Regions from separate parts of the Ureibacillus sp. MALMAid1270 genome, predicted to be linked through region 3. Evidence: riboswitches for the same ligand, from Rfam matches in the RefSeq annotation. Region 3 holds a riboswitch; each other region holds the start of a gene.
The links. Region 3 has a riboswitch for lysine ahead of ACOQFO_RS10370 (transporter substrate-binding domain-containing protein). Riboswitches for the same ligand answer to the same signal wherever they lie in the genome.
Positions count from the first base shown of each region.

Region 1 (4,417 bases), on a different contig from region 3:
AATAGTTTTCAAAGAAATTTGAATGTAATTAATCTTTAATGGCAATTTTTAAGTTAATAAAATTCCAAACTAAATTTCAGAAAAAAGTTCCCCTAGTCGTTTCATTCCTTCTTCAATTTGGTCTGGTGAACTAGAAGAGAGGTTTAAACGCAAATGACGAATCCCATCGTCTGGGTTTTTACAAAAATGAATTCCAGGTACGAAAGCTACTTTATAATCATTAACAGCTTTCTTAAATAGTTCCAAAACATCTGGTTTACCCGGTAGTTCAACCCAAATAAATAACCCACCTTCAGGTTCTGTATATTTCGTACCTTCAGGGAAATATTTTTGAATCGCATTTAACATTGTTTTTAAACGCACTTCATAAATTGGGCGAATTTTTTCGAGATGCCCTGGTAATAGTCCACGATTTAAAAATTCCGCGCAAATTTCTTGTGACAAATTAGACGTATGTGTATCAGCACCTTGTTTTGCAACCGTTAACTTCTGAATAATCTCCGGTTCAGCTAAAACAGTACCAACACGTAATCCTGGAGAAATAATTTTTGCAAAACTATTTAGTAAAACAACATTTCCAGTTTTATCAAACGTTTTAATATTTGGAACTGTTTCTCCTTTAAATCTTAAATCACAATAAGGATCATCCTCTAATACGATAAAATTATGTTCACTCGCAAGCTCTGCAACTTTTTGACGTCTATCCACAGGTAATGTTCTACCAGTTGGATTTTGGAACGTTGGAATTGTATAAAGCATTTTTGGATTATGCTCTTTAATTTTCGCCTCTAAATCTTCAACAATTATGCCCTTTTCATCCATAGAAACAGGAATACATTTTACAAAGTATTTATTAAACACTGAGAAGACACCTAAAAATGTTGGAGATTCAACTAATACAACATCACCAGGATTTAGAAATACATCAGCTAATAATTGAATTCCTTGAGAAGCACCTGTAGTCACAATGACATTATCAACTGTCGCATTAATTCCTTTTGGTTTAGCAATATGATCAACATATGCTTGTCTTAAAGCTGGCCATCCTTCTGTAATACCATATTGTAAAATTTTCGGACCCTTTTCTGTTAATGCTTGATCTGTAATTTCTTTAATCACTTCAATTGGAAATGATTCATTTGCTGGACTTCCGCCTCCAAAAGAAATAATTTCAGGATCTGCTAATGCTTTAAAAATTTCGCGAATAGCGCTAGCTGAAACTTGTCCCATTCGGTCTGCGAATTGATACATAACTGATTTCCTCCTCTAATACAATCCATATCATCTATTTATTATTTAGAATCTAACTAAGTAGTTTTCGATATCGTAATGAACGATTATTTAATATTGTATACCTTATTTTTTAAAATTGTATAAATAATTTCCAATTGTCTTGAAATAGTTCGCAATTTACCAGAAACTTGCTATCGCTATGGAAATATAGAGGTAACTATTTTTAAGAAGCTTTTAAAACTTTTTTATATGACCCACAGCTTGTACGTTTTAATTCTACTCTTATAATCATACATTTAATTACTATTATTTATTGTTATTAGAGAGGAGTATCTTTGTGGCAAAAAAATCACATGATAGTTATGATTTAGTCCTTTATTCAATTGGACTAGCATTAACATTTTTAGTGTTTTTATTATCTAGATGGTTATCAGGGTCAGTAATGAAAGAAATTGAGTCAGGCACTTCATTAGTAGACCTTGTTTTCGACGGAAGTGATCAAATTAGTTTTTTATGGAATTTACTATTACCTACCCTTTTACTCTTCACGGGAATTTCCATTTTACTAGTATTGTTATGGCAAATGGTTAAATCAATTGTTACTAGACATGATTCTAAATTTAATAAACTACTCCTAATATTAATTGTTCATGTAATTGTCATCGACCTGTTATTTGCCTTCAAAAATGGTTGGCAATTACTGTTGTTAAACTTTCAATATATAATCATTACAGGTATTCTTCTTTTCTTATTTGCTTCTACTGTTCGATATTTTGTTAAGGTAAAAAAGAACTAACAAATGATTAAATACATAAATACCTTCAAAATGATAAAAGCCCAAAATCCACAGAGATTTCGGGCCATTTTTATTTAATAAAAACAACGGTATCACCAATATTATATATTTGGAAAACTCGTTCTCCTTTATAATCCCAGCCTAATTGTACTTTTCCGCTATCTAACATACTTTTGATTTCTTCTTTACTTACTTCCCCTGTATATAAAATAATTTCAGCTTCATGAACAAATTGAGCACTTTTTTCATCATTATATTCCTTATATTTTGCCCCTAAATATAAATCGCTTCCGAGCAATTCAGTAATATATTCGGGAATCTCTACTTCTAGGTTTTGAATCTCTCTTGGATAATTTACTTTTAATGAAAAAGATATTTCTTGAAACTTACTTTTATCCGAGTATTTTTCTTTATCATATAATATTAATTATTTATATGTTTCTTCATCGATAGGAGTAATTTCAGTACGTATTAATACCGCAGGGTTAATTTGAAAATAAAGATAGCAGCCTGCGACGATCACTCCTAATAATGCGTAACAAAGGATTTTTAAAGTTATTTTATGTTTCATTTAATCCCTCGCATTCGATAGATGTAGTTCTACTAGTACAAATCAAACCCAATATTCATTTCTATAGTTATCCTATATGCATAAAATTTACTTTTAATTAATAAAATAAATTAATTTTGCAAATTTAACTGTTCTATATTATCGTTGATAATTTTCTAAAAATTTTGTTTAGGCTATTGCTTTTCATGGAGAATCGATGTATTATTTTAATAATTAAATTTAATACATACTTATTTCAAAAAATTTGAAGTAAGGATAGAGGCGCAAAAACCATTAGTACACTTTTTGAGGATGATGAGATCCGATGATAACTGTGGAAAGGGGAATTTGCCGAAGTTTCAAGAACTCTCATTGGTCTTGAAGCTGGTTCTGCATTGAATAAGTGCAGGATTGTCATATAGGAAACTATGTGGAGGGCTATCTTACGCGAAGAAATGAAGTCTATTTCTAAGCAACAACGACCCTTCGTTGTTGCTTTTTTGCGTTTATTTTAACGCCCTTCTCCCTCTATTTTTTTTTAATAAAAAGTTAAGGATGTGGAGAAGAATGAATTTCGGAAATATTTTAACGGCAATGGTAACTCCTTTTGACCAACAAGGTGAAATTGATTGGCAAGCAACTGAAAACTTAATTAACTATTTAATTGCAAACGGTACTGACGGATTAGTTGTATCGGGTACTACTGGTGAATCACCAACGTTATCTGATGAAGAAAAAATTCAATTATTTAGATTTGCAGTAAAAGTAGTAGATGGAAGAATTCCTGTCATTGCAGGTACAGGCTCATATAATACAAGAGCTTCAATTGAACTAACAAAACAAGCTGAAAATGCTGGTGTTGATGGCATTATGCTTGTTACACCATACTATAACAAACCTTCTCAAGAAGGAATGTACGAACACTTTAAAGCAATTGCTGCTGAAACGACTTTACCAATTATCCTTTACAATATTCCTGGTAGAAGCGTTGTAAATTTATCTGTTGATACAGTAGTTGAGCTTTCTAAAATTAAAAATATTGTTGCTATTAAAGAAGCAAGTGGCGATTTAAGTGCTATGTCTGAAATGATTGAAAGAACTCGAGATGGATTTTCACTATACAGTGGAGATGATGGGCTAACAATCCCTGTGTTATCAATTGGGGGAACTGGCGTTATTTCAGTGGCATCTCATATCATTGGAAATGAAATGCAAGCAATGGTTAAAAAATTCCAACTTGGTAACTTCCAAGAAGCGGCTCGTGATCATCGTCGACTTCTTCCAGTGATGAAAATTTTATTCGCTACACCTAACCCAACTTCTGTAAAAGCGGCTCTAAATTTAAATGGTATTCCTGTTGGTGGTGTTCGACTTCCAATGACACCATTAAATAATGAACAGCTAGTTTCATTACAAAGAGTTTTAGATAACCACTTACAAAATGAAGTTTTGTCTTAATAGATTCAGTAAGAGTGTGGGTCAGTTAGCCCCACTCTTATTTTTTTGTTCCATGTTTATAAGAATTAGTAGATAATTAGTTGAAAGATAATTTTGACAATAGGGGTGTCACTTATGAATACATATAAAATCGCAGTTATTCCTGGAGATGGCATAGGAAAAGAAGTTGTTCCTGCTGCCATTGAAGTATTAGACAAAATCGCTGAACTTGATGGTCGTTTTAAATTTGAATGGACTTATTTTCCTTGGGGTTGTGATTACTATTTAGAACACGGGGTCATGATGCCAGAAGACGGTATTGATACATTAAAACAATATGATCAAATCTTTCTTGGCGCAGTCGGAATGCCCGACCTTGTACCAGACCATATTTCACTTTG
Region 1 is NZ_JBMIRP010000026.1:21,548-25,964, forward strand. Features, by position in the region: gene ACOQFO_RS02445 (PLP-dependent aminotransferase family protein) at 70-1,251, opposite strand; gene ACOQFO_RS02450 (hypothetical protein) at 1,571-2,029, shown strand; gene ACOQFO_RS02455 (hypothetical protein) at 2,100-2,327, opposite strand; gene ACOQFO_RS02460 (hypothetical protein) at 2,457-2,600, opposite strand; lysine riboswitch at 2,849-3,028, shown strand; gene dapA (4-hydroxy-tetrahydrodipicolinate synthase) at 3,147-4,037, shown strand; gene ACOQFO_RS02470 (tartrate dehydrogenase) at 4,152-4,417, shown strand, end outside.
Region 1: another riboswitch for lysine. It lies ahead of dapA (4-hydroxy-tetrahydrodipicolinate synthase); the one in region 3 lies ahead of ACOQFO_RS10370 (transporter substrate-binding domain-containing protein).

Region 2 (4,417 bases), on a different contig from region 3:
GTGAGAAATTCCAATTGATTGAAAGACAGGAAGAAAGAACAATTGGCGCATGTGAGGAATTAGGTAATGCGATGAATATTGCAGCACCGTTAAGAATAGAGGCTTTTGATAATAGTCATATGCATGGAACAGATGCTGTTTCAGCTATGGTTGTCTTTATTGATGGAAAGCCAGCAAAAAAAGAATATCGTAAGTATAAACTTCGAGAAACAGCTGCCCATGATGACTATGGCGCAATGCAAGAAGTAATTCGACGACGCTATACTCGAGTTTTAAAAGAAAACTTACCATTACCAGATTTAATCATTATTGATGGTGGGAAAGGGCAAATGGAAGTTGCCCGTGAAGTTATTGAAGATGAATTAGGTTTATTTATACCGATTGCAGGACTTGCAAAAGATGAAAAACATAATACATCTCAACTACTGTATGGAGAACCGCCAGTTCCAGTCGATATGAAACGTACAAGTGACGGGTTCTATTTATTGCAAAGAATTCAAGATGAAGTTCACCGTTTTGCGATAACATTTCTACGACAACAACATCAAACGAATGCGATTCAATCAGTTCTTGATGAAATCGAAGGAATTGGTCCAAAACGAAAACAGCAACTTTTAAAGTCATTTGGTTCTGTTAAGAAAATTCGTGAAGCTTCAATTGAGGAATTAAAAAATGCAAAAATACCTACAAAGCTAGCTGAATCAATCTACAACCATTTTAATAAAGACAACACATTGTCAACCGATTAATTGTATGATATTGTAAAACAAACTATGAATATCGCAGCAAAGATAGAGGTGCAGTTACCAATAGTATCTAGCATGAGGAGAACAATTCTGATGAATGTTAGTGAAAGGGGTACCTGCCGAAGCAGTTAATTGATTGTTCCAATTTTTTGCTGGTGGTGCATTTAAGAGATGTATCGCTGTCAAAATCTAATGTTTGTCTAGATTTTGGAGAGCTATCTCATAAGTTACTTTTTTCAATTAGTATAATTTGAGGCAGCTTTTAAGGGTTTTCCGAGAAAGCTGTCTTTTTTATCGAGATTTAGATTTGAAGGAGGATTGGACATGACTAAACTTGTGATTAAATTAGATGAACAAACCTTTGCATCATCTGATCGAATTGAACAAATCACAAATAAAATTATTCAAGAAAAAGAAAGTGGATATGATGTTGTTATAGTTGCGCCATTTATTAATTTAATAGACGAGAAAGTAAAACAATATGCCTACACTTTATCAGAACAACCCACTAAACGTGAGTTAGACTCCATTCGATCTACTAATACTCAAATTGCTAGTAGTTTACTTGCGATCGCTATGAATGCACGTGGATATAAAGCAGTTTCTCTAACAGGTTGTCAAGCAGGAATTGAAACGTTCTCAACGAAACGAAATGTTTTAATAGACCGAATTGAAAACGAATGTTTAAAAAATTATTTAAGTAAAGACATCATTCCGATTATTGCAGGTGCTCAAGGAAAAGATGCTGTAAATAATATTACTCTTCTTGGGGAAGGTGGCCCGGAAACTACTGCCGTTGCAGTTGCAGTTGCGATTGATGCCGAACGAGTTGATATTTACACAAATGCAACTGGAGTATTTACTGCTGATCCAAAAATTGTGAAAACAGCCAAACAAATTAAACAATTATCTTATGATGAATTGTTGGAATTATCATTACTAGGTTCAAAGATCATACATCCACGTGCTGTAGAATTAGCAAAAAAATATAATATGTCACTTGTGGTTTGCTCAAGTACAGAAAATATACCAGGTACAGTAATTAAGGGAGAGGTAGACATGGAGAGAAATTTAATTGTTCGTGGTGTTGCATATGAAACGGATATTATTCGATTAACAGTAGGATATGAATCTTATGAACAAGCATCACTTGCGAATTTGTTTACAACTTTAGCAGATAACCAAATCAACGTTGACATTATTGTACAGGCAGTCATTGATGGTGTGAACCCAACTGTTTCTTTCTCAATTGAGAAAGAAGTATTTGCTGAAGCGGTAAAAGTACTTGAGTCAAGTAAACGATCACTTGGATTTAGTTTTGCTGATTTTGAAGTTGGTTTAGCAAAGGTGTCCATTGTTGGCTCGGGGATGGTTTCCAATCCTGGTGTGGCTGCACGCATGTTCGATCGATTAAGAAGTGAAAACATTCCGGTAAAAATGGTAAGTACTTCTGAAATCAAAGTTTCTGTAGTTGTCCCACAAGATGATATGGTTCGTGCTGCAAATGCATTACACGATGAATTTAATCTAGTAGAAGAAATCGTATAATTTACTCCATTAAAAAAGGCAGATCCTCATTAACTAAGGATCTGCCACTTTTTATTCGATTTTTTCTTTTACATCCCATTTTACAGTGAATTGAATGACATTGCTTTTTTCTTTTTTCTCATCATAACATTCTGTTAAAAAGCCTTTAAATATTTGTATTTGCTCCGCAATAAAACCAGCTTCAAGGCGGAATTTTCGTTTCTCAATATTTAATAAGTCTGGTTCATTCGTAAGATTGAAGATATAACCATCTTTCAACTCTTTTTCTAAAGAAAGTACTCCCCACCCGGTATCCTCGAAAAATGAAATAATTAACTGCAAATCACTGCACGGAAATTTACGAGCAAGGTCTTTCCCAACCCAATAAAGAACATCTTCTTCATGTTTTCCTAAAATGGTAGGTAGTGCGTAATCTCTTAAAATTTCATAACCAAATGCTGGTACTTGTTTTTGATGGGATGTCATATAGAAAATTACCTCTTTTCTGTAAGAAAATTAATATTAATTAGATTTTATGCAAAAAATGAGAATGTTTGTAAGAAGAGTCATGTCTAAATTATGTATAAAAAATCTCAAGTTGCCTTGACGGTCATCGAGGTTGGGAGTACAATGGACATGTCATAATATTGTAACATGATAAGATATGCAGTCAATATTAAGCGGTTTCAAAATTGCGTATATCTTAATGTTGACTTAATATTTTAAATGTACTTGAGGGGGGTAATAATCTTGTCGAAGAATCATGAGTTTTATTGGCGCCGCTTACATTCACTATTAGGAGTTATTCCAGTAGGATTGTTCTTGTTGGTGCACTTTTCTATCAACTTCACTGCTACTCAAGGAGTAGAAGCCTACAATAATGCTGCTGGTATGATGGAATTAATTCCACATTGGCTATTGTTAATTGTTGAGTGGGTAGTAATTTACATACCATTATTATTCCATGGATTGTACGGTGTGTATATTGCGTTTACTGCAACAAACAATCTACAGCGCTTTGGCACATTCCGTAACTGGATGTTTGTATTACAACGTTTCTCTGGTGTATTCCTAGTTGTATTCATTGCATGGCACATTTTCCAAACTCGTATTCAAAAAGCGCTTGGAGATGAAGTGAACTTTGATATGATGGCTGAAATCGTTGCAAATCCATTAATGTTAGCATTCTACATTGTTGGTATTTTAGCTGCAACATTCCATTTATCAAATGGTATTTGGTCATTCTTAGTGAGCTGGGGTATTACACAATCTCCAAAATCACAAAAAGTTGCTACTTATGTAACAATGGCGTTCTTCGTAGTATTCAGTGTTGCTTTCGTAGCCGCTATTCTAGCGTTTGTGTAATAAGTTTGGTATGACATCCAATAGTAAAATTTGAGGAGTGAGGAATAATCATGGCGAAAAGTAAAATAATCGTCGTAGGTGGCGGATTAGCAGGGTTAATGGCAACTGTAAAAGCTGCTGAAGAAGGCACTGAAGTAGAATTATTCTCATTAGTTCCCGTTAAACGTTCACACTCTGTTTGTGCTCAAGGCGGAATTAATGGTGCGGTTAATACAAAAGGTGAAGGGGATTCTCCATGGATCCACTTTGATGATACAGTTTACGGTGGGGACTTCTTAGCGAACCAACCACCAGTTAAAGCAATGTGTGATGCTGCACCTGGCATCATTCACTTATTTGACCGTATGGGAGTTATGTTCAACCGTACACCTGAAGGTTTACTTGACTTCCGTCGTTTCGGTGGTACGTTACATCACCGTACAGCGTTCTCTGGTGCAACAACTGGACAACAATTACTTTATGCATTAGATGAGCAAGTTCGTCGTCATGAAGTTGCTGGTTTAGTAACGAAATATGAACACTGGGAATTCCTAGGTGTTGTTCTTGATGATGAAGGTGTTTGCCGCGGTATCGTTGCACAAAACATGCAAACTGAAGAAATCGTATCATTCCGTTCAGATGCTGTTATTATGGCTACTGGTGGTCCTGGTATTATCTTCGGTAAATCAACAAACTCAGTAATTAACACAGGTTCTGCAGCATCTATTGTTTACCAACAAGGTGCTTCATATGCGAATGGTGAATTCATCCAAATTCACCCAACTGCGATCCCTGGTGAC
Region 2 is NZ_JBMIRP010000061.1:10,561-14,977, reverse strand. Features, by position in the region: gene uvrC (excinuclease ABC subunit UvrC) at 1-749, shown strand, start outside; lysine riboswitch at 785-972, shown strand; gene ACOQFO_RS08215 (aspartate kinase) at 1,071-2,294, shown strand; gene ACOQFO_RS08210 (YslB family protein) at 2,346-2,759, opposite strand; gene ACOQFO_RS08205 (succinate dehydrogenase cytochrome b558 subunit) at 3,024-3,638, shown strand; gene sdhA (succinate dehydrogenase flavoprotein subunit) at 3,689-4,417, shown strand, end outside.
Region 2: another riboswitch for lysine. It lies ahead of ACOQFO_RS08215 (aspartate kinase); the one in region 3 lies ahead of ACOQFO_RS10370 (transporter substrate-binding domain-containing protein).

Region 3 (4,417 bases):
TCGAATCGTTCGATTATATTTAATATATAAATCCTCCACAAAGATCCCCCTTTTCTAATACTATAGACGAAGAAGTTGTTAAAAAGTGTAAGAAATATAAAAAAAGACAAATTCCCTATTTTCTTAGGAATTTGTCTTAATCAAGCAATTATTTTAATGTACGCTTTAAGAATTCTTTTGTACGATCGTGCTGTGGATTTACAAGTACTTGGCTTGGTGGTCCTTCTTCTACGATTACACCTTTGTCCATAAATACAATTCGATCTGAAACTTCTTTTGCGAATTCCATTTCGTGGGTTACGATTAACATCGTATTCCCTTCTTCAGCTAGTTGACGCATTACTTTTAGTACCTCGCCAACCATTTCAGGATCTAACGCAGATGTAGGTTCATCGAATAACATTACATCAGGGTCCATCGCTAGTGCACGTGCAATAGCAACACGTTGTTTTTGACCACCTGATAATTGACTTGGCTTTGCATTCGTATATTTGTCCATACCTACTAATTTTAAATATTTTAATGCATTACGTTCTGCGTCTGCTTTAGAACGTTTTAATACCTTTTGTTGTCCTACAACACAGTTTTTTAACACATTATGATTATTAAACAAATTGAAATTTTGGAACACCATACCTAAATGAGTACGGTATTTTCTAATATCATGATTTTTGTCTAATATGTTTTCACCTTTATAAATAATTTCCCCACCAGAAGGAGTTTCTAGTAAATTTATACAGCGTAATAGAGTGGATTTACCAGAACCAGATGATCCGATTAAGCAAACTACTTCTCCTTTAGCAACTGAAAAATTTACATCGCGTAATACTTCATGGTTTCCAAATGATTTGTTTAAGTGTTTAATATCTATGACTTTTTCCATTCATAATTCCCCCTTACGCGACCCTTTTATCTGGTTGGAAATTGTAGTCTTTTGGACCATCTAATTTCTTTTCAAATAAACGTAATAATTGTGAAGCAGCAATTGTCATAATTAAATAAATCACACAGGCAATTAAATAAGTTTCTGCTGTTTTGTAGTTAATACTTGCAATTGTTTGAGTAACAAAGAATAATTCCGTTACACTAATTACACTTAATACAGCAGAGTCTTTAATGTTCATAATTAATTGGTTCCCTGTAGCAGGTAAAATATTTCTTATTACCTGTGGCAATATAACATGAACCATTGTTTGGAAATGACTCATACCAATTGTCTCAGCAGCTTCATATTGACCTTTGTCAATCGAAACAATACCACCACGCACATATTCAGCCATATATGCACCAGTATTTAATGAAACTACTAAAATAGCAGCTACAAAGCGATCCATAACAAATCCGTATGCAGCAATTCCATAGAATACAACCATCGCTTGTACAATCATTGGTGTACCACGGAATATTTCTACATAAACCGATAAAACAAAGTTAACGATTTTTAGTAAAAATGATTTAAAGGATTTTTTACGTAATGGTATCGTATGCATGACTCCAATAAATAGTCCGATGAGAGCACCAATAATTGTACTAAAGATTGCAATTAACAATGTAATATATGCACCTTTTAAATAACCTGGCCAATTATGCTCTAAAATTGAGAGTATAGACTCAAAACTCATAAATATCCTCCTTACAACATACTGTTGTATTAAAGTGGACACTGACTATAAAAAATAGTCAGTGTCTATAGACTACAAATAATTTAAGTATAAATTATTCTGCTGGTTGGTTTTGAATAGCAGCATCCATTAGTTGTTGTCTTTCTTCTTCAGAAATTTCAGCTAATGCAGCATTAATTTTTTCGATATTTGTTTCACCTTTACGAAGACCAATTGCAACAGCAGCATCTGCTTCGCTAATTTCAAAACCATCTTCTAATTCAATAAATACAAATTTAGAATTTGCAGCAGTTGATGAAATCGCTTCTGGTCTTTCAGCAACATAAGCGTCAATTACACCAGTGTCTAATGCAACGCGCATTTCTGTAAAGTTGTTCATTGCAACTTCTTTTTGTACATTTGGAATTTGGTCAATTACATTATAATTTGTTGTACCCATTTGAGAAGTAACTTTAGCACCAGCAAAATCAGCTAATGTTTTTGCGTTTGCATATTTACCATCTGCTTTTGTTACGATTACAAATTCACTTAAGTAGTAGTTATCAGAAAAATCGATTGCTTGCTTACGTTCATCAGTTGGACTCATACCAGCAATAACAGCGTCGATTACATTTGTTTGTAATGCAGGGATTAAACCTTCCCAATCTGTTTTAACAATAACTAATTCTTTTCCTAATGCTTCAGCTACACGTTTTGCAATTTCAACGTCGTATCCACCAGCATATTCGTCAGAACCTTCAATTTTTACAGCCCCATTTGAATCATCTTTTTGAGTCCAGTTAAACGGAGGATATGCAGCTTCTAAACCAACTTTAAAAACTTCTTTCTCTTCAGATGTTTCATCAGTCGAACCTTGATCAGCAGAACCACAAGCTGCTAAAACTAGAATTGCAAAAAGTGTGGTTAACATTAACAGTAGATTTTTTTTCATATTCTTTCTCTCCTTTTTAAATGGTTATAGGTATATATGAAAAAACGACCTAGAAGATTCTAGGTCGCGTGTATGTAATATACCCAAATCCTCAATTATTCCCGTTTAGAGATAGCACAACTCAAGTACGTTGGGAAACTATACTTGAGACAGTCCTGCAGTTATTCACTACAGACCCAGCATAAAGCATTGAGCTTACTTTACACTTCGGCGATATCTCCTTCTTTTTCATGTCATCGTTTGCTCGAACTCAATGAAAAACTAATAAATATCGCGCCTCTACCTCACATGAAAACAAGTGAGGTTAATATTTAGTTATAATCAAATGTTACGTCAGAGCACACATTATGTCAATAGGTAAGTTATCAAATAAATATCTAAAATATCAGAATAGTATATTGTTTGAATATTCTCAATAGATATAATTACACAATTTTCAGTAAGTTCTAAAGTGAAAAGCTCTAGCGAGATCATTAAATCTGCTAGAGCTAAAACAAAATTATGAATTTAATAATAAATCTTCTGGATTTTCGATTAATTCTTTAACTGTTTTTAAGAATCCAACTGAATCTTTACCATCGATAATTCTGTGGTCATAAGATAATGCAACGTACATCATTGGACGGATTTGAACTTCACCGTTAACAGCAACTGGACGGTTTACAATAGAGTGCATACCTAGAATGCCGGCTTGAGTACCGTTCATAATTGGTGTAGACATTAATGAACCGAATACTCCACCATTTGTAATAGTGAATGATCCACCAGCCATGTCATTTAAACCTAATTTTTTATCGCGAGCTTTTTTAGCTAAGTTTGCAATATCTTTTTCGATTTCAGCAAAGTTTTTAGCATTAGCATCACGTACAACTGGAACAACTAATCCTTCTTCTGTAGAAACAGCGATACCGATATCAAAGAAGTTGTTTAAGTGAATTTCATCACCAACGATTTGAGCATTAACATATGGGTATTTTTTAAGTGCTGCTACTACAGCTTTTGTGAAGAATGACATGAATCCTAATTTAATATCGTTAGCTTTCACGAATTCTTCTTGTTTACGTTTACGTAACGCCATAATGTTAGTCATGTCGATTTCATTAAACGTTGTTAACATTGCAGTAGATTGTTTAACTTCTAGTAAACGTTTTGCAATCGTTTGACGACGACGGCTCATTTTTTCAATTGTTACACGGTCTGTTTGAGCAGCTGGAGTGAATACAACTGGACCATTTGTCGTTGCAACAGGAGCCACTGGAGCTGCTGGTGCTGCTGCTACTGCTACTGGTGCAGTTCCATGAGCTGCTACGTCTTGAACTCTTACGCGACCTTGTGGGTCAACTGGTGAAATAGCACTTAAGTCAATACCTTTTTCACGTGCTAATTTACGTGCAGCAGGTGAAGCTACTACGCGGTCATTTGAAGTTACTTCAACAACTGGTGTTATAGCAGGTGCTTGTGATGCTGCAGGAGCTGCTGGTGCTGCTTCAGCTTTTGGAGCTTCAGCTGCTTGTGGTGTTGGTGCTGCACCTTCTCCAGCTTCTACAACAGCAATTACTTGACCTACTAATACTGTATCACCTTCAGCTGCAAGAACTTGTGTAAGTACCCCTGCTTCTTCTGAGATAATTTCAGCATTTACTTTATCAGTTTCTAGTTCAACGATGAATTCGCCTTTTTCAACGCGATCTCCAACTTTTTTAACCCATTGGGCAATTGTTCCTTCTGTAATCGATTCTGCTAATTCAGGGACTTTAATTTCAGCCACAATCATATCCTCCTTTATATATCATGTATGTTTTTTAAACATACATTTTCACTACTATCAATAGTAGTACACGACTATCAATCAAATATTTATTTT
Region 3 is NZ_JBMIRP010000078.1:91,543-95,959, forward strand. Features, by position in the region: gene ACOQFO_RS10355 (hypothetical protein) at 1-41, opposite strand, end outside; gene ACOQFO_RS10360 (amino acid ABC transporter ATP-binding protein) at 149-883, opposite strand; gene ACOQFO_RS10365 (amino acid ABC transporter permease) at 897-1,622, opposite strand; gene ACOQFO_RS10370 (transporter substrate-binding domain-containing protein) at 1,717-2,553, opposite strand; lysine riboswitch at 2,658-2,843, opposite strand; gene odhB (2-oxoglutarate dehydrogenase complex dihydrolipoyllysine-residue succinyltransferase) at 3,053-4,321, opposite strand; gene ACOQFO_RS10380 (2-oxoglutarate dehydrogenase E1 component) at 4,411-4,417, opposite strand, start outside.